Regions from separate parts of the Faecalimonas umbilicata genome, predicted to be linked through region 1. Evidence: riboswitches for the same ligand, from Rfam matches in the RefSeq annotation. Region 1 holds a riboswitch; the other holds the start of a gene.

Region 1 (8,201 bases):
TATGTATCTTTTCCTGCTCACGTCCGTATGCCACCAGGTCTTTGACAACCTGCCAGTTCATCAAAGGCTCCCCTCCAAAGAAATCTACTTCCAGATTTCTTCTGTTTCCAGAGTTTGCGATCAGGAAATCCAGCGCTTTCTTTCCAACTTCATAGGACATCAGCGCTCTTCTTCCATGATATTCTCCTTCTTCTGCAAAACAATATTTGCAGGCAAGATTACAGTCATGTGCGATGTGCATACAGAGCGCCTTTACCACTGTCTTTCTCTGCTTCACTTCCCCGATATACTGTTCATAAATATCTTTTGTAAACAACTGACCTGCTTCTGTCAGTTCCACGATATCTCCATAGGCATCTTTCAGATCACTCTCTGCATATTTTGCTGAAAGCTTCTCCAAAAGCCCTGCTGCTGTTTCTTCTTTTTTCAACTCTTCCACAGGATTTTCTGCCTGATCTATTCCCATTGTATCCAGCGCCTGAATGACATCATAGCAAAGTTCATCTACAACATGAACGGAACCGCTGTTGACATCCAGCACGATGTGATACCCATTATTTACATACTGATGAATCACTTGTGTTCTGCTCCTTTCTTCTTAACGCAAAGACAAAGCAGCGACCGAAGCCGCTGCCTGATCTCAATCTGTGCGATGTTAGCTTATTTCTTTTGTTCGCAAGTTTGATTTCCAACTGTGCAAGATGTCTTACATGCTGACTGACAAGATGTCTGGCATTCTCCACATCCGCCTTTTTTCATTGTATTGTTTAATGTCTGAGTATTTAATGTTTTAATGTGCTTCATCTTACATTCCTCCTTAAATTAGCATTAACTTAGCTTATTATATCACATGCATGTAAGATTTAAAAGACTTTCTTTTAAGAAATCATTCCACCCGCCATTCCACCTGCCGCACAGAGCAGGAACGACGTCAAAATATTCGTCCCATTTCCTTGTAAGGTACGATAAATCCCAAAGGAAATCAAAAGCAATAACCCGAAATATAAAATTCCGACCGCAAGTCCCCACAAAAATTTTCTCATTTTGGAAAGCTTCCCGATCACAAGTCCGCCCACAAATGTGGACAGTACATAGATCGCTGTAATCCCCGCCGTCACCTTTTCCTCACTGAACTCCATCTTGTATACAAGCAGCGTCAGCAGCAAAAGAAGTAAGCCGGTCACAACGTAAGCTGCCATCAGCGCCTTTAACACCCATGTGACTTTCATTTCCTGTCTGATTGTCTTCTCCATTGTCGTCCCTCCCAGATTTCAAGCGTATTTGCACCAAATAATAAGTACACTCTAATCTATGCCCGTCCACAATGTTTTATGACCATCTTAAAATTCCATCTGTTTCCCGAGAAAAGCTGCCGCTGCAAGTGCAAGCTTTTCTGCTCCATCTTCCGTCCTCTTTGTTTCCTCTTTCATCAAAAGTACAACCGCACCGATCACATCTCCCTCTGCCACAATCGGGCTGATGATTTCCTCCGTAAAGACTGCGCTCTGCCCTTCTGTCAATAAAACAAATCCTTTCTCCCCTCTGGCTGCACATCTCTCCTTTCTGTCACTTAGACAGGTCTGAAATGCCTCGCTGACTCTTTTCCCCGCAAATTCTTTTTTTCCATTTCCCGCCGCTGCGACTACCGTCTCATGATCGGTGATGCAGACAGTACATTTTGCTACCTGGGCAAGACTTTCCGCATACTGTATCGCAAGCGGTGTCATTTCTCCGACTGGAGAATACTTCTTTAAAATGACACCTCCCTCTCGATCGGTAAAGATTTCAAGTGGATCTCCTTCATGAATCCTGAGTGTCCGTCGGATTTCCTTTGGAATTACAACCCTCCCGAGATCATCAATTCTTCTTACGACTCCTGTTGCTTTCATATAAAAAATTCCTCCATTTTACTTTGTTTTCCATTTCTGGAAATAGTATCTGTAAAATGAAGGAATTTATGACATTTTTATTTTTAATTCTATCCGATTGATTAGTTGACCGCTGTTATCTTCACTTTCTTCATCGCTTTGGAGACTGCCGGAATCGATAAAACGAGAACTGTAAGCGCTGCCTCTGCAAAAATATAACATCCATTATATACAAGCGAATATGGAAGCGCCGCCCAACCGTCCCACGCATATTCTCCAAAAAAGAGCCATCCGGAAATTACCGCAAATACATATCTTGCAAGAACGCCAAACAAGTATCCTTTTACAAGACCATGTTTGGATTTGCTGAAACATCCTGAAAGTCCGAGTGCCCCGAATGCGAGCGGATAATCTACAAGCACTTGAAGTGGGAAATAAATATATGGTTCAATCAGAAGCTGAAGTACCCCGTAGGCCGCCCCAGTCAGCATCCCCGTCGCCGGTCCATATAAATAGCCAACGAAACAGATAAACAACATGCTGAATAATGTTACCGATCCACCAAATGGAAAAGAATAAATCTTTAACATCGATGTCACCATCGCAAGTGCAACTGCCATCGCACATACGACAAGCTGTTTTGTTCCAATTTTCTTTTTTTCTTTCTTCTCCCATTTTGCAAACAGCGCAGCTACAACGATCAATGCCACAAGAATCACAGCAACTGCCACATAACCTGCCGTTGTCAGACTGTATGCCCCATCTGCTTTTGTTACAAAAAATGACATAAAAAAACCTCCTTTATTATTTTTTTACAGGAGGAACCATTCTGGTACTGCTTCCTTCCGCCGGTACTAACCGGTTCAAGTAGTGAGGGTCATCACGCAATGTGATTTCTCAGCCCTGGGCTCCCCTAGCAAAATGCTATATGAAATTTGTCATTTCATATAGCATTGTACCATACTTTCTTTTTTTGTCAAATTTTCTTTACGATCAGCTTTACACCCTCGACCCTGAGTACCTCTCCGAAATCGCCCGGTTCCAGAATGTCTCCATCTGCTTCCGCTCTGACCGTCCATTCCTGTCCGTTGACGACTGCTTTCCCTGTCTGACTCAAATTATCTACCTGCTCTGTCATCTTAATTTTCTGCCCGATCAGACTCTCATAGTTTGTCTTCACTGATTTCGCATTCAAATATTTCTGCGCCCAAGGTCTCGTAAAATATAACAGTATAAAAGTCACGATCAGAAAAGCTGCGATCTGCCATACGATTCCAAGTCCGAGAAGTTCTACCACCAGTGCCGCCAGTGCACCTCCTGCAAGCCAGATGGAAGTCAGTCCTACTGTGGCGATCTCAACGATCAGAAAAATCACAATCAACGCCAACCATACAATGCTCATCATATACCTCCGCCCTTTCTCCTTTTTGTTACCTCTATACTATATCAGCCGTTGCAATTAAACAATCTTTTTTTACATCTTTTTCAGAACTTTTTTAGCACATTCTCTCATCGCTTTTTCGGGAGATCTTCCGTTTTCCCGAACTAGTTCAGAAAAGACAGTACGATGTCATTTACAAGCTTTCCATCTGCCTTTCCTTTTACTTTCGGCATCAGTTCTTTCATAATCTTTCCTTTGTCTTTTGCTGTCGGTGTCTCCAGCGCCAGAGAAGCAAGCACCTCTTTGATCACTCCGCGGATTTCTTCTTCTGACATCATCTTTGGTGCAAACTGTTCCAACACTGCAATTCTCTTCTGGCATTCTTCCACAATGTCACTTCGGTCTGCCGGTGCAAGTTCCAACGTCTCTTTTGTCTGCTTGATCTCTTTTAGGATAACCTGTGTCTCTTCTTCCGGTGTCAGATCTCCTTTTTTGTCAATCACCTTATTCTTCAGCGCAGATAAAAGCAGTGATAAGGACTCCTTCGTCTCCTTGTCCCCTGCCTTCATCGCACTTACCATCGCACTTCTTACTTCTTCAATCTTACTCATCAAATCTCCTCCATTCTTCTATTTTCGATTATTTCTGGTCACTTTTATCTGTGTCAGATCCTTCTGCATATGGAATCTCTTCCTGCTGTTTCATCTTAATCCCTTTTTTCTCGAAACTGATCTTATCCCATACCTTTTCATTGACTTCAATCTTTACATCTTTTTTCCACTCTTCGCACAGATCTTTGTACTGTTTTTCCTTTCGCTCTTCTGCGATAGATTCTTTTTCTGCATCGGTCGCTTCCCGGTCAAGAAGGCTTGTCACTTTCAACACATAGTAGCCACTGTCCGTCTCGATCACCTCTGAGACTTCCCCTTCGCCAAGTTTATTCGCCTTCGTCATCAATCCCTCATCCGGAGTTGTCGTCTCTTCGTCAAAAGTCATTGTCTTTACTTCCAGTTCCTTCTCTTTTGCAGTCTTTGCAAAGTCAGCCCCTTCCTTAACTGCTTTCTGGAATGCTTCTGCCTTTTTCTTTGCCTCTGCCTTTTCTTCCTCGGTCATCTGCTCTGTGCTTCCGTCTTCTTTTGTCTTTGTCAGAGAAAGGTTGACATACTGCATACTCTTTTGTGCCGCCTCTTCATCAGACACTTCTGTATCCACATCTGCGACCATCGCCTTCTGCATTTTCTCTTGAATCGTCACAAGTGTCAGCATCCGCTCTACATTTTCTGTTGTTCCGGAAACAGCTCCCTTTTCTTCCAGTCCGTTTGCCTCATCAAACGCTTTTGCTGCCTCACTGATCTTCTTCTTTTCCTCCTCGGTGATCTCGACTTTGTAATCGCCCATATGGTCTTCGAGTACATACATATTTTCCAGTGTCTCTAAGATCTGATTTTTCACCGTCTCCTCATAGGATTTCCCTTTGGAAATCTCTGTAGACCACATGTCCTCTCCCATCACTCCTGAGTAGTATGTTTCATATTCTGCCTGCTGATAGCGCGCAAAAAAATTGGCAACACCTACAGTCACTTTTTCTCCACCAATCGTAACTACCACATCGCTGTCTTTGACAGACCCGCAGCCGGCAGCGGAAACTGCCAGTGCTGCTGTCACAGCAAGCGCTGCCGCTTTTTTTCCTGTCCTTCTCATAATTGCCCTCCTTCGTGTTTCTAACTCTCTCATTATACTCTCTGACTATGATTCTAGCAATGTTTTCATATCAATTAACACTTTTTTCACAACTTCAATTGGATCTTCCTCTTTGCCTTTTCGGTTTCTGTTCTTCTTATGATAGAGGAAATATGGAGGCGTATCCATTTTGAAATGCAACTCTTCTTTGTACAGTTCCAAAAGCTTCGGAATTTTTTCTGTCCGAATTCTGGCATGCTCAAACATGGTAAATTGATACTCTTCTCCCTTTTGTTCTACTGCCGTAATATACAGTCGGTGTGCCATCGCTTTCAGGTTCGCAATCGCCAGAAGCTTTTGAACTTTTCTTGGAATATCTCCAAAGCGATCGATCAGTTCCTCGATCATATCATCCATCTCTTCCTCTGTCTCAATCCCTGCGATCCGCTTATAGATATCCAGCTTCTGATATTCATTCGGAATATACGATGCAGGAATATATGCATCCACATTTAGGTCCACCGTTGTCGTATATGGTTCTTCCTCTACTTCGCCCTTCAGATGCTTCACTGCCTCATTTAACATTTTACAGTACAGATCGTATCCAACTGCTTCCATATGTCCATGTTGCTCTGCCCCAAGAAGATTTCCCGCTCCTCGTATTTCCAAATCTCTCATGGCAATCTTAAATCCAGAACCGAGGTCTGTAAATTCACGGATCGCGGACAACCTTTTTTCTGCCACTTCTTTTAACAGCTTATCCCTCTTATAGAGTAAAAAAGCATATGCCATCCGGTTTGACCGCCCGACACGCCCGCGAAGCTGGTACAGCTGAGAAAGTCCAAGCCGGTCCGCATCGTGTATGATCATCGTATTTGCGTTGGAAATATCAAGCCCGGTCTCAATGATCGTCGTCGAGATCAATACATCGATCTCTCCGTTGATAAAATCATACATGATCCGCTCCAGCTGATGTTCCCTCATCTGTCCATGTGCAAATGCCACATTTGCCTCAGGCACAAGTTTCTGAATCCGGTCTGCGACTTCATCGATATCCTGTACCCTGTTGTACACATAATATACCTGTCCATCTCTTGCGAGTTCCCGCTCGATCGCCTCACGTACCATCTCGTCATTGTACTCCATGACATATGTCTGGATCGGCATTCTGTCCATCGGAGGCTCTTCTAACACGCTCATATCTCGGATTCCGATCAGACTCATGTGAAGCGTTCTCGGAATCGGAGTTGCTGTCAGTGTCAGCACGTCTACATTTTCTTTCATCTGCTTGATTTTCTCTTTGTGCTGTACCCCAAACCGCTGCTCCTCATCGATGATCAACAGGCCAAGATCCTTAAATTTCAGATCATCTGAAAGTACGCGGTGCGTCCCGATCACAATATCTACAAGACCTTTCCTCACATCATCGATTGTCTTTCTTTGCTGTGCCGGAGTCCGAAATCTGCACAGCAGGTCTACTCTCACCGGAAAATCCTTCATCCGCTGTACAAACGTATTATAATGCTGCTGAGCAAGCACCGTTGTCGGAACGAGGTACACCACCTGCTTACTTTCCTGCACTGCCTTAAATGCGGCGCGGACTGCCACTTCTGTCTTCCCGTATCCGACATCCCCGCAGATTAAGCGGTCCATGATCTTCTTGCTTTCCATATCTTTTTTAGTTGCCTCGATCGCATTTAACTGATCATCGGTCTCCTCAAACGGAAACATTTCCTCAAACTCACGCTGCCAAATGGTATCTTCTCCGTAGACATATCCTTCTTCCTTCTGTCTTGCCGCGTACAATTCCACAAGTTCCTTTGCGATTTCTTTGACTGCCCCACGGACTCTCGTCTTCGTCTTCGCCCATTCCTGTCCCCCGAGCTTATTCAGCTTAGGTCTTTTTGCATCGGCACTTGCATATTTCTGGATCAGTTCCAGCTGTGTCGCAAGAATGTAAAGATTCCCTCCATCTGCATAAGAGATCTTCATATAATCTTTTGCAACTTTATCGACTTCAATCTTCTCAATTCCCTGATAGATTCCAAGTCCGTGATTCTCATGAACGACATAATCTCCGACCTTCAGATCCGAGAAGCTCTGGATTTTCTGTCCTTCATAAGTTTTCCGTTTCTTTTTCTTCTTTTTCTTCCCAAAAATATCTGTCTCCGAGATTACAATAAACTTTAACAGTGGATACTCGTATCCCTCATCTACATGCCCATAGGCGACCATGATCTCTCCCGGCTGCACTTCCCGATCCATCTCTTCACTGTAAAAGCTGCTCAAACTATAATCTCTCAAATCTTCTGCCAGACGCTTTGCTCTCGTCCTGGATCCAGATAAAAGGATCACTCTGTAACCGCTCCGTTTCAGCCGCGCCAGATCCCTCGTAAGTGTCTCAAAACTATTATTGTACGGATTCACTCCCTTTACCTGAAGGTGAATACTTTTCTTTACATGAAACAGATTTCTTTTGCCTTCCAGAATCGACAGCCCGATCCCCGGATACTGATTCATCTTCGATGCAATCTCCTTCGGTGCAAACAGCTTCACTTCTTCGTCTGACACTTCACACCCGGTCTCCACACGCTTCTTCATACTCTCGATAAATTCTGCTTCGACTGCTTCCCCCTGCTCTATCAGCCGTGCCGGCTCTTCCAAAAATAAAAGCGTATCTTCTCGCGGAAAGTAGTCTAGAAATGAAACGCGCTTTGTCTTCTCATCCATGAACTCGGACGCCGGATAGATTGTAATCTCTTCCAGATTTTCAATCGATCTCTGACTCTCCACGTCAAATGTGCGGATCGAATCAATTTCATCATCCCAAAGTTCTATGCGGACCGGAACCTCCTCAGTGAGCGGGTATACATCTAAGATTCCCCCACGCACCGCAAACTGTCCCGGCCCTTCAATCTGCACTTCCCTTTCATATCCAAGAAGCGTCAGATCTTTCTGAACTTTCTCAAAATCAATAATATCTCCTACCTTCAGAGAAAAAATTCTCTCCCGGATCGTCTCAATCGGCAAAAGAGAATCCATAAACGCATCAAATGTTGTGATGACTGTACACCCTTCCCCAAGGAGAAGTGCCTGAATTGTTTCCATCCTGCTGCTGACAAGCTGTTTTCCTCGCAAATCTGCATGATAAAACAGCAAATCTTTTGCGGGATATAAATATACAGTCTCCTTTAAGAAACGATACTCCTCATACATCTGCTTTGCTTTTGATTCTCCGGAAGTTACAATCAACTTATACTTGCAGTCGCTGC
Region 2 (8,201 bases), 1.2 Mb from region 1:
ATTTATTTGATCAGTGATCTGGTGGTATTGCTTATCTCTCTTACCTACATTCCAGTAAGTAAGATCATTTATTCGCTTTTGACCGTTATTTTATCCGGACAGATTATTGGAGTTATGCAAAAGATTCCATTTAGAAAAAAGGATAAAGAGGACTCTTATTCTTTTGCTGTGGAACCAAACAGAGAGAGTTGGACAGCGGGGGATGGAGATATCAGCCAATAGACAGAAAGCATTTATTACTCCTCAGGATTTTAATCTTGAGGAGTTTCTGTATATGTTTTTAGTCGATCTTCATTTCCATCTGCGAGCGCCTGCTCGTAATACCAGCATTTGAACTGGATCATGTCGAGTACTTTTTCCAGTTTTTCAATTTTTTCTTCTACCGCTTTGCGCTGATGTAGAAATAGTTCTAAGCGCTTTTCGTAAGTGGAACTTCCTTGGGCACACCATTCCATAAATAACTTGATTTCTTTGATCTTCAGCCCAGATTTTTTCAGGCATTCGATCATCCGAAGTGCTTCCAGTTCTTTTTCGCTGAACTTACGGATGCCGGAAGTACGCTCAAGTGTCGGGAACAGACCTTCCTTGTCATAATAGCGGATGGTAGAGATGGGAAGGTGAACTAGTTTTGCGACTTGGCCAATTGTATACATATGGGTTCCTCCAATTTCATTTATCAGATCTCTTTTTTGATTTTTGAAAATAAGTATTGACCTAAAGTTAAGTTCAGGTATTATGATGAACATAACATGAATAGCGAAGAAAGTCAATGTGTGCAGAGCTGCTCAAAAGCGACAAGGGTTCTTGGATAGAGCATGCTTTGCAAAAAGTGGAAAGGAAGGAAAAATTATGTTAGGAAATTTTCAATATTGTAATCCAACAAAACTTTATTTTGGGGAACAATCCCTTACTTTTTTGAAAGAAGAATTAGAAAAATACGGACCAAAGGTGCAGCTGAGTTATGGAAGAGACTCGATTAAGAAAAACGGCATCTATGATCAGGTAATGGAACTGTTAAAAGAAGCAGGGAAAACAGTGTTTGAGGACCCAGGAGTAATGCCGAATCCGACAGTAGAAAAATTGTATGAGGGATGTAAGATCGCGAGAGAAAACGAGGTGGATCTGATTCTTGCAGTAGGGGGAGGATCGGTGTGTGATTATGCAAAGGCCGTCTCGGTATCTGCATATTGTGAGGAAGATCCATGGGAAAAATATTATGAGAGGATGGAAGAGGTAGATAATCGAATCATCCCGGTTGGATGTGTGCTGACGATGGTAGGAACTGGATCAGAGATGAATGGTGGTTCAGTCATTACAAATTCGGAGAGGAAACGGAAGATCGGTCATGTATTTGGGGAGAATGTTTTCCCGAAATTCTCCATTTTAAATCCGGTATTTACCTATACATTGCCAAAATATCAGATGGTAGCAGGAATCTATGATATTTTTAATCACATTACCGAACAATATTTTTCCGGGGAGGATGACAATACTTCAGACTATGTCATGGAGGGGCTGATGAAGTCCTTGATCCATTCTTCAAGAATTGCGGTTGTAGATCCAATGGATTATGAGGCGCGCAGCAATATTATGTGGACAGCAACATGGGCATTGAATACTATGGTGGAACAGGGAAAGACAACCGATTGGATGGTTCATATGATAGGGCAGTCAGTCGGCGCATATACAGACGCCACACATGGAATGACACTGGCTGCAGTCTCAATGGCATACTACCGTTATATTTGTCCATATGGTTTGCAGAAATTTGTGCGGTTCGCCGAGAATGTCTGGGGAATACAGGTAGAAGGAAAGAGTAAAGAGCAGATTGCAAAGGAAGGTCTGGCAAGCATGGAAAGCTGGATGCGTGAAATTGGGCTTGTCATGAATCTGCGGGAACTTGGTGTGACAGAAGAGATGATAGAGGGAATTGCAGAAGGAACATTTGTGATGGACGGGGGATATAAGATTCTTTCGCATAAAGAAATTGTCGATATTTTGAGGAAAAGCATGGAATAGACGGTGAACCCTCTGGAGGGAGGAGAGGAAAGAAATGAAACGTTCAAAAATTAGTCAATGTATAAAAGAGATGGAGAAACTTGCGAAAGAGAATGGGTTTGCATTGTCTCCATTTTGTAGCTGGACACCGAAAGACTGGGAAGACAAGTCTGAAGAATATGACGAAATCAGAAAATTTCTGGAAGATCAAAAAATTGACTTTTAGTTATTGGTGTGTTACTATTTTCTAGAAAAGTAAATAGCCGGGGAGCTTGTAGACAGGCTGAGAGGAAGGTGTGAACTTCGACCCTGATACCTGATTTGGATAATGCCAACGTAGGAAAGAATTGATTTTAAGAAGTTTGACGGAGTACCAATTGAGGTACTCTGTTTTTTTATTATATTTTATTACATAGGAAATTTCCGAGAAATGCTATGGAATAAAAAGCAGAGTCCTATGAAAAAATGCTCCGCCCAGGCATAATCCTTGAAATCCTTTTGGAGTTCTGTCATAAAAAAATTCCGGCACAGAGCAAATGAAAAATATTCTGCCGCGGGCAGAAGAAAGAAGAGGTACATCATATGTCAGAAAAATACTACACACAGATGGAAGCAGCAAGAAAGGGAATCATCACAGAGGAGATGCGGGCAGTTGCGCGGAAGGAATACCGTACAGAGGAGGAAATCCGGGATCTGGTGGCGAAAGGACAGGTGGCGATCTGCGCCAACAAAAGGCATAAATGCCTGGATCCAAATGGAGTAGGATCTATGCTTCGTACGAAGATCAATGTAAATCTGGGAGTGTCAAAAGATTGCAAAGATTATGAGGTTGAGATGGAAAAAGTCATGGCGGCGGTAAATATGGGAGCAGAGGCAATTATGGACCTTTCTTCTCATGGGAATACGCAGCCATTTCGAAGAAAACTGACACAAGAATGTCCGGCGATGATCGGAACCGTTCCGGTTTATGATAGTGTGATTCATTATAAGAGAGATCTTGCCACACTGACAGCAAAAGATTTTATTGATGTAGTAAGACTCCACGCAGAGGATGGAGTGGATTTTGTCACACTGCACTGTGGAATTACAAGAAAGACAATTGAACAGATCAAGAAGCATAAAAGAAAAATGAATATTGTATCCAGAGGCGGATCGCTTGTGTTTGCGTGGATGAGTATGACTGGAAATGAAAATCCATTTTACGAATACTTTGATGAGATTCTTGAAATCTGCCGGGAATATGATGTCACAATTTCACTTGGGGATGCATGCCGTCCGGGCTGTCTGGCCGATGCGAGTGACGTGTGTCAGATTGAAGAGTTGGTGCGCTTGGGAGAGCTGACAAAACGTGCATGGGCAAAAGATGTGCAGGTGATGGTAGAAGGCCCGGGGCATATGCCATTGGATCAGATTGAAGCAAATATGAAATTGCAGCAGACAATCTGCATGGGTGCTCCGTTTTATGTACTGGGACCGATCGTGACTGATATTGCACCGGGATATGACCATATTACAGCGGCGATCGGAGGTGCAGTAGCAGCTTCAGCAGGTGCAGCATTTCTTTGCTATGTGACACCGGCAGAACATCTGGCGCTTCCGAATGTAGAAGATGTCAAACAGGGGATCATCGCTTCCAGAATTGCAGCGCATGCCGCAGATATTGCAAAACATGTTCCGCACGCAAGAGATATTGATGATCGTATGGCGGATGCCAGAAGAACTTTTGATTGGGAGGAGCAGTGGAAGTGTTCTATGGATCCAGAAACGGCAAAACAGATTCGGGAAGACCGCAAACCGGAAATTGAAGAGAGTTGCTCTATGTGTGGAAAATTCTGTGCGGTCAGAAGTATGAATAAGGCATTGAATGGAGAGTATATCGATATTCTGTAATAAAAATTCAGAACAGTGAAAGATGATGGAGCACTTCAATGCAAGCATATAAACTGCATAAAAAATAAATGGAAAATATAAAAATATTGTATTTTTTGTACAAACACCGTATAATAAACCTACTAGCACAGATTGCAGGAAAGTGTGATAAGGAGGAAGAAAACGATGTATAGAATCTCTAATTTTACGAATAATGATGATATTAAAGTGTTAAACTCTCTTGGTCCGTTTACTGTCATAGAATATCAGCGTGATTTAAGTGTGATGCCGCACAATGCCGCGTTGGCCTATTTTTGTAATGAGATGAATGTGAGAAAGCGCCAGGTTATCTGTGATGTCAATCAGGCAAATATCACACTTCAGGCAGGAGCAATGCAGTGGACCGTAGGCAATGTCAATGCGACAACGGGAGTAAAAGGTGTGGGCGATTTCTTTGGAAAAGCAGTCAGGGGAAAAGCAACCGGGGAATCGGCAATCAAGCCGGAATATACCGGAAACGGAATTCTTGTGTTGGAACCGACTTATAAGCACATCCTACTGGTAGATTTAAAAGACTGGAATGGTTCCATCGTGTTGGATGACGGATTGTTCCTGGCATGTGATGCAAGACTGAAGCACAAAGCAGTGATGCGCTCCAATCTTTCTTCTGCTGTTGCAGGAAATGAAGGACTGTTCAATCTTGGAGTGGTAGGAGAGGGAGTGCTTTGTCTGGAAGCACCTTGTCCGAAAGAGGAGCTTGTGGAGATCACTCTCCAGGATGATGTATTGAAAGTAGATGGCAACATGGCGATCGCATGGAGCGGCAGCTTAAGTTTTACTGTAGAACGGTCAGGAAAGACACTGATAGGTTCGGCAGCTTCGGGGGAAGGACTTGTAAATGTGTATCGTGGAACCGGAAAAGTTCTCCTGGCTCCAGTGCTGGATGGAGCAGTATAGAGTAGCCAGCTTTGCATAGTATTAGAAAATCTATATTAGGAAAAAGAAAAATGAAATTTGTGTAAAATATACAAGAAATATGTAGCATTTTTGTATAATATAATGGTATAATCAGTTGCGCAAAAGCTTTATGCAGAGAGGAGAATGTTATTTATATGGTAGATTTAAAAGCAAGACCGTATTATCTGTCAGAGGAAGACTGTCAATGGGTAAAAGACACAATTGCAAATATGAGCCCGGAAGAAAAAGTAGGACAGTTATTCTTTCAGCTGACAGCTTCACACGATGAAGAATATTTAAAAGAATTAATGGAAAAATATCACCTTGGTGGATGCCGTTACAATCCGGCTCCGGGAAAGGCGATTCAGGAACAGAATCGGATCCTTCAGAAATATGCAAAGGTTCCGGTATTTATCGCATGCAACACAGAAGCCGGAGGAGACGGCGCATGTGCAGATGGGACACATATTGGAGCTGGTGTGAAGATCGCAGCTACAGATAAGGAAGAGTATGCATTTGCATTAGGAAAGATGGCAAATGAACAGGCAGCGGCAATCGGATGTAACATGGCATTTGCACCGGTGGCAGATATTCTTTACAACTGGGAGAATACAGAGATTGTGACACGTGCATTCGGCGGAGATGCAGAACGTGTAGCAACTATGAGCAAAGCATATTTAAATGGAGCACATACGATTCCGGGATTTGCATGCGCAGCGAAACATTTTCCGGGAAATGGACAAGACTTCAGAGATGCACACATTGCAAACAATGTAAACTATTTTGATGTGGAAAAATGGGATGAGACTTACGGACATGTTTACCGTACATTGATTGAGAATGATCTGGATGCGATCATGGGAGGACACATCATGCTTCCTTCTTATGCAAAAGCCATTAATCCTGAGTTAAAGGACGAAGATATGATGCCGGCTACATTAAGTCCGGAGATCATGACAGGTCTTTTGAGAGACAGACTTGGATTCAACGGTATGGTCGTGACAGATGCTTCCCATATGGTAGCAATGACAGACCGAATGAAGCGTTCAGAGATGCTTCCGGCAAGTATCAATGCAGGTTGTGATATGTTCTTATTCTTCAATGATCCAGAGGAAGATTTTGCTACAATGCTTGGTGCATACAAGACAGGAATCATCAGTGAAGAGAGAATGACAGAAGCATTGACACGTATTTTAGGACTCAAAGCACATCTGGGTCTGAATAAGAAGAGCAAAGAAGAACTGGTTCCACAGCCAGAGACTGTAGAGGAAGTGCTTCAGAGAGAAGAATACAAGGCAATGCAGAAATCAATCAGCGAAGACTGTATCACGCTTGTAAAATATAAAGACAAAGACGTGCTCCCTATGACACCAGATCGTTATAAGAGAATTATGATCGTGCATATCAAAGGCGCAGAGAACAGTATGTCAGCGCTGATGAAAATGCTTGGAGGCGGAAAAGGAAATCCGGCAGAAGCGTTAAAAGAAAAGTTATGTGCAAAAGGATTTGATGCATTTATCTATGAAAGTCCGCTTGATGTCATGAAGAAACAGATTGAAGCCGGGGAAAAGCCAGACTTAAATATTTACTTTGCAGGAAAGAATGCCATTGCAGATTTCGTATCCGATATGGATCTTGTAATCACGCTCTGTGATGTGCCGAACGGAAGACCAAGCTTTGGTATGTCAAAGGGAGGCGGAGAGATTCCGTGGTATGTATTTGAAGTTCCGGTTGTTGTTGTCGGATGTGGACAGCCGACAATGCTTGCAGATATCCCGCAGGCACGGACCTATATCAACACTTACGATTCCAAAGATACAACACTGGATGCGTTAGTTGAGGATCTTATGAATGGAGAAGAAGCATTCAAAGGAACAGATCCGATTGACAGTTTCTGTGGATTATTTGATGCAAGATTATAAGAAGGAAGAAAAAAGATTCACACAAGATGTGGATCTTTTTTCTGTATGTGGGAGAAAAGCGCGGCAAAAATCCGAAATATAAAATCGGGAAGAGATTTCAATAAGAACTAGAAAAATGATGAAAAGGCAGAGGAAAAGCGGTATAATAAACTGGAAGCTTAAAATAGCAGATTGTGAGAATGATGGAGGAAAAAATGGAATATAAAATATACCGCATAGCGGACCGGACACAGATCGATCAATGCGAACTGTTCGCAATCAATCAATATTTGTGGAACAGTTTACAAACGCCGAAAGCATATGGCAGAGCCGGATATATCGATGGGCAGGGAATTTATGTGGAGATGACCTGTGAAGAGTGTGATCCGAAGCGACTTTGCAACAAAGATAAAGAACTCGTCTATAAGGATAGCGCACTGGAAGCTTTTTTTGCATTCCCGGAGGGAGATATGAGCATAGAGAAACAGTGTATTTATATAAATTTTGAGATGAATGCCAACGGAGCACTGTATGCGGAGAAAGGATATACAAGAGAGAATCGGACATTAATTTCAGATGTGTATTATCAGGAGGCAGAGTGTAGGGCGAAAATAGAATCAGATCGGTGGTGTGTATCTGTTTTGATCCCGGAAGCACTGCTTGGAGAAATTACTTCTCTTGAGAAGCTAAAATCGGGACAAAGATTTTACTGCAATTTTTATAAAATCTCAGAGGACGACAAGATCCAGCATTTTGGATGTTACAGTCCGATTGAGAGCGAAGAACCAAATTTTCATCTTCCAATCTGTTTTGCAAAGGCGGTGATTGCAGATGTATAATGAACTGACAAAAAATGATATCAAGAAAATGCGCGAAGAGATTGAATACCGGAAGATTGTGCTTCGAAAAGAGCTGCTGGAAGATGTCAAAGAAGCGAGAGCACATGGGGACTTGAGTGAAAATTTTGAATATCATGCCGCTAAGAAAGAGAAAAACAAAAATGAGAGCAGAATTCGGTATTTGGAACGGATGATCAAGACTGCAAAGATTGTATCCGATGAATCAAAAGAAGATGAAGTGGGATTAAACAACACCGTGCACCTCTATTTTGAAGAAGATGATGAGGTGGAAGTATTCAAACTGGTGACAACCGTGCGGGGAAATTCCTTAAAAGGGCTTATTAGCACAGAATCCCCGATTGGAAAAGCGATTCTTGGGAAAAAAGCAGGGGATAGAGTTTTCATCCGGGTATCTGGAGATGCCGGATATTATGTAGTGATCAAAGAAATAGAAAATACAGTTGATGACGGCAGTGATCAGCTTCGCAGTTATTAAAAATAAAACAGCAGAATGAGAGCTGCCACGTATGAAAAGAGTTATGTTTATTTTTTTTTAAGAATTTTTCGCTTTCTTTTAGAAAACAATCATACTTTGGACACATTTTCCTTTTATACTAAGAGTCAGATAGTTGATTAA

What was found. Region 1 has a riboswitch for thiamine pyrophosphate ahead of thiT (energy-coupled thiamine transporter ThiT). Riboswitches for the same ligand answer to the same signal wherever they lie in the genome.
Region 2: another riboswitch for thiamine pyrophosphate. It lies ahead of thiC (phosphomethylpyrimidine synthase ThiC); the one in region 1 lies ahead of thiT (energy-coupled thiamine transporter ThiT).

The regions. Positions count from the first base shown of each region.
Region 1 covers NZ_AP031411.1:783,187-791,387, reverse strand. The annotation lists gene scfB (thioether cross-link-forming SCIFF peptide maturase) at 1-577, opposite strand, end outside; gene scfA (six-cysteine ranthipeptide SCIFF) at 661-804, opposite strand; gene ACGG81_RS03850 (TIGR04086 family membrane protein) at 879-1,253, opposite strand; gene ACGG81_RS03845 (stage V sporulation T C-terminal domain-containing protein) at 1,341-1,889, opposite strand; gene thiT (energy-coupled thiamine transporter ThiT) at 1,991-2,656, opposite strand; TPP riboswitch at 2,692-2,793, opposite strand; gene ACGG81_RS03835 (NfeD family protein) at 2,845-3,270, opposite strand; gene ACGG81_RS03830 (GatB/YqeY domain-containing protein) at 3,414-3,860, opposite strand; gene ACGG81_RS03825 (peptidyl-prolyl cis-trans isomerase) at 3,889-4,950, opposite strand; gene mfd (transcription-repair coupling factor) at 4,996-8,201, opposite strand, start outside.
Region 2 covers NZ_AP031411.1:2,464,435-2,472,635, reverse strand. The annotation lists gene ACGG81_RS11865 (YitT family protein) at 1-222, shown strand, start outside; gene ACGG81_RS11860 (MerR family transcriptional regulator) at 252-653, opposite strand; gene ACGG81_RS11855 (iron-containing alcohol dehydrogenase) at 850-2,019, shown strand; gene ACGG81_RS11850 (D-lyxose/D-mannose family sugar isomerase) at 2,054-2,224, shown strand; TPP riboswitch at 2,253-2,358, shown strand; gene thiC (phosphomethylpyrimidine synthase ThiC) at 2,581-3,888, shown strand; gene ACGG81_RS11840 (AIM24 family protein) at 4,054-4,824, shown strand; gene ACGG81_RS11835 (glycoside hydrolase family 3 protein) at 4,980-6,746, shown strand; gene ACGG81_RS11830 (carbohydrate-binding family 9-like protein) at 6,941-7,564, shown strand; gene ACGG81_RS11825 (GreA/GreB family elongation factor) at 7,557-8,060, shown strand.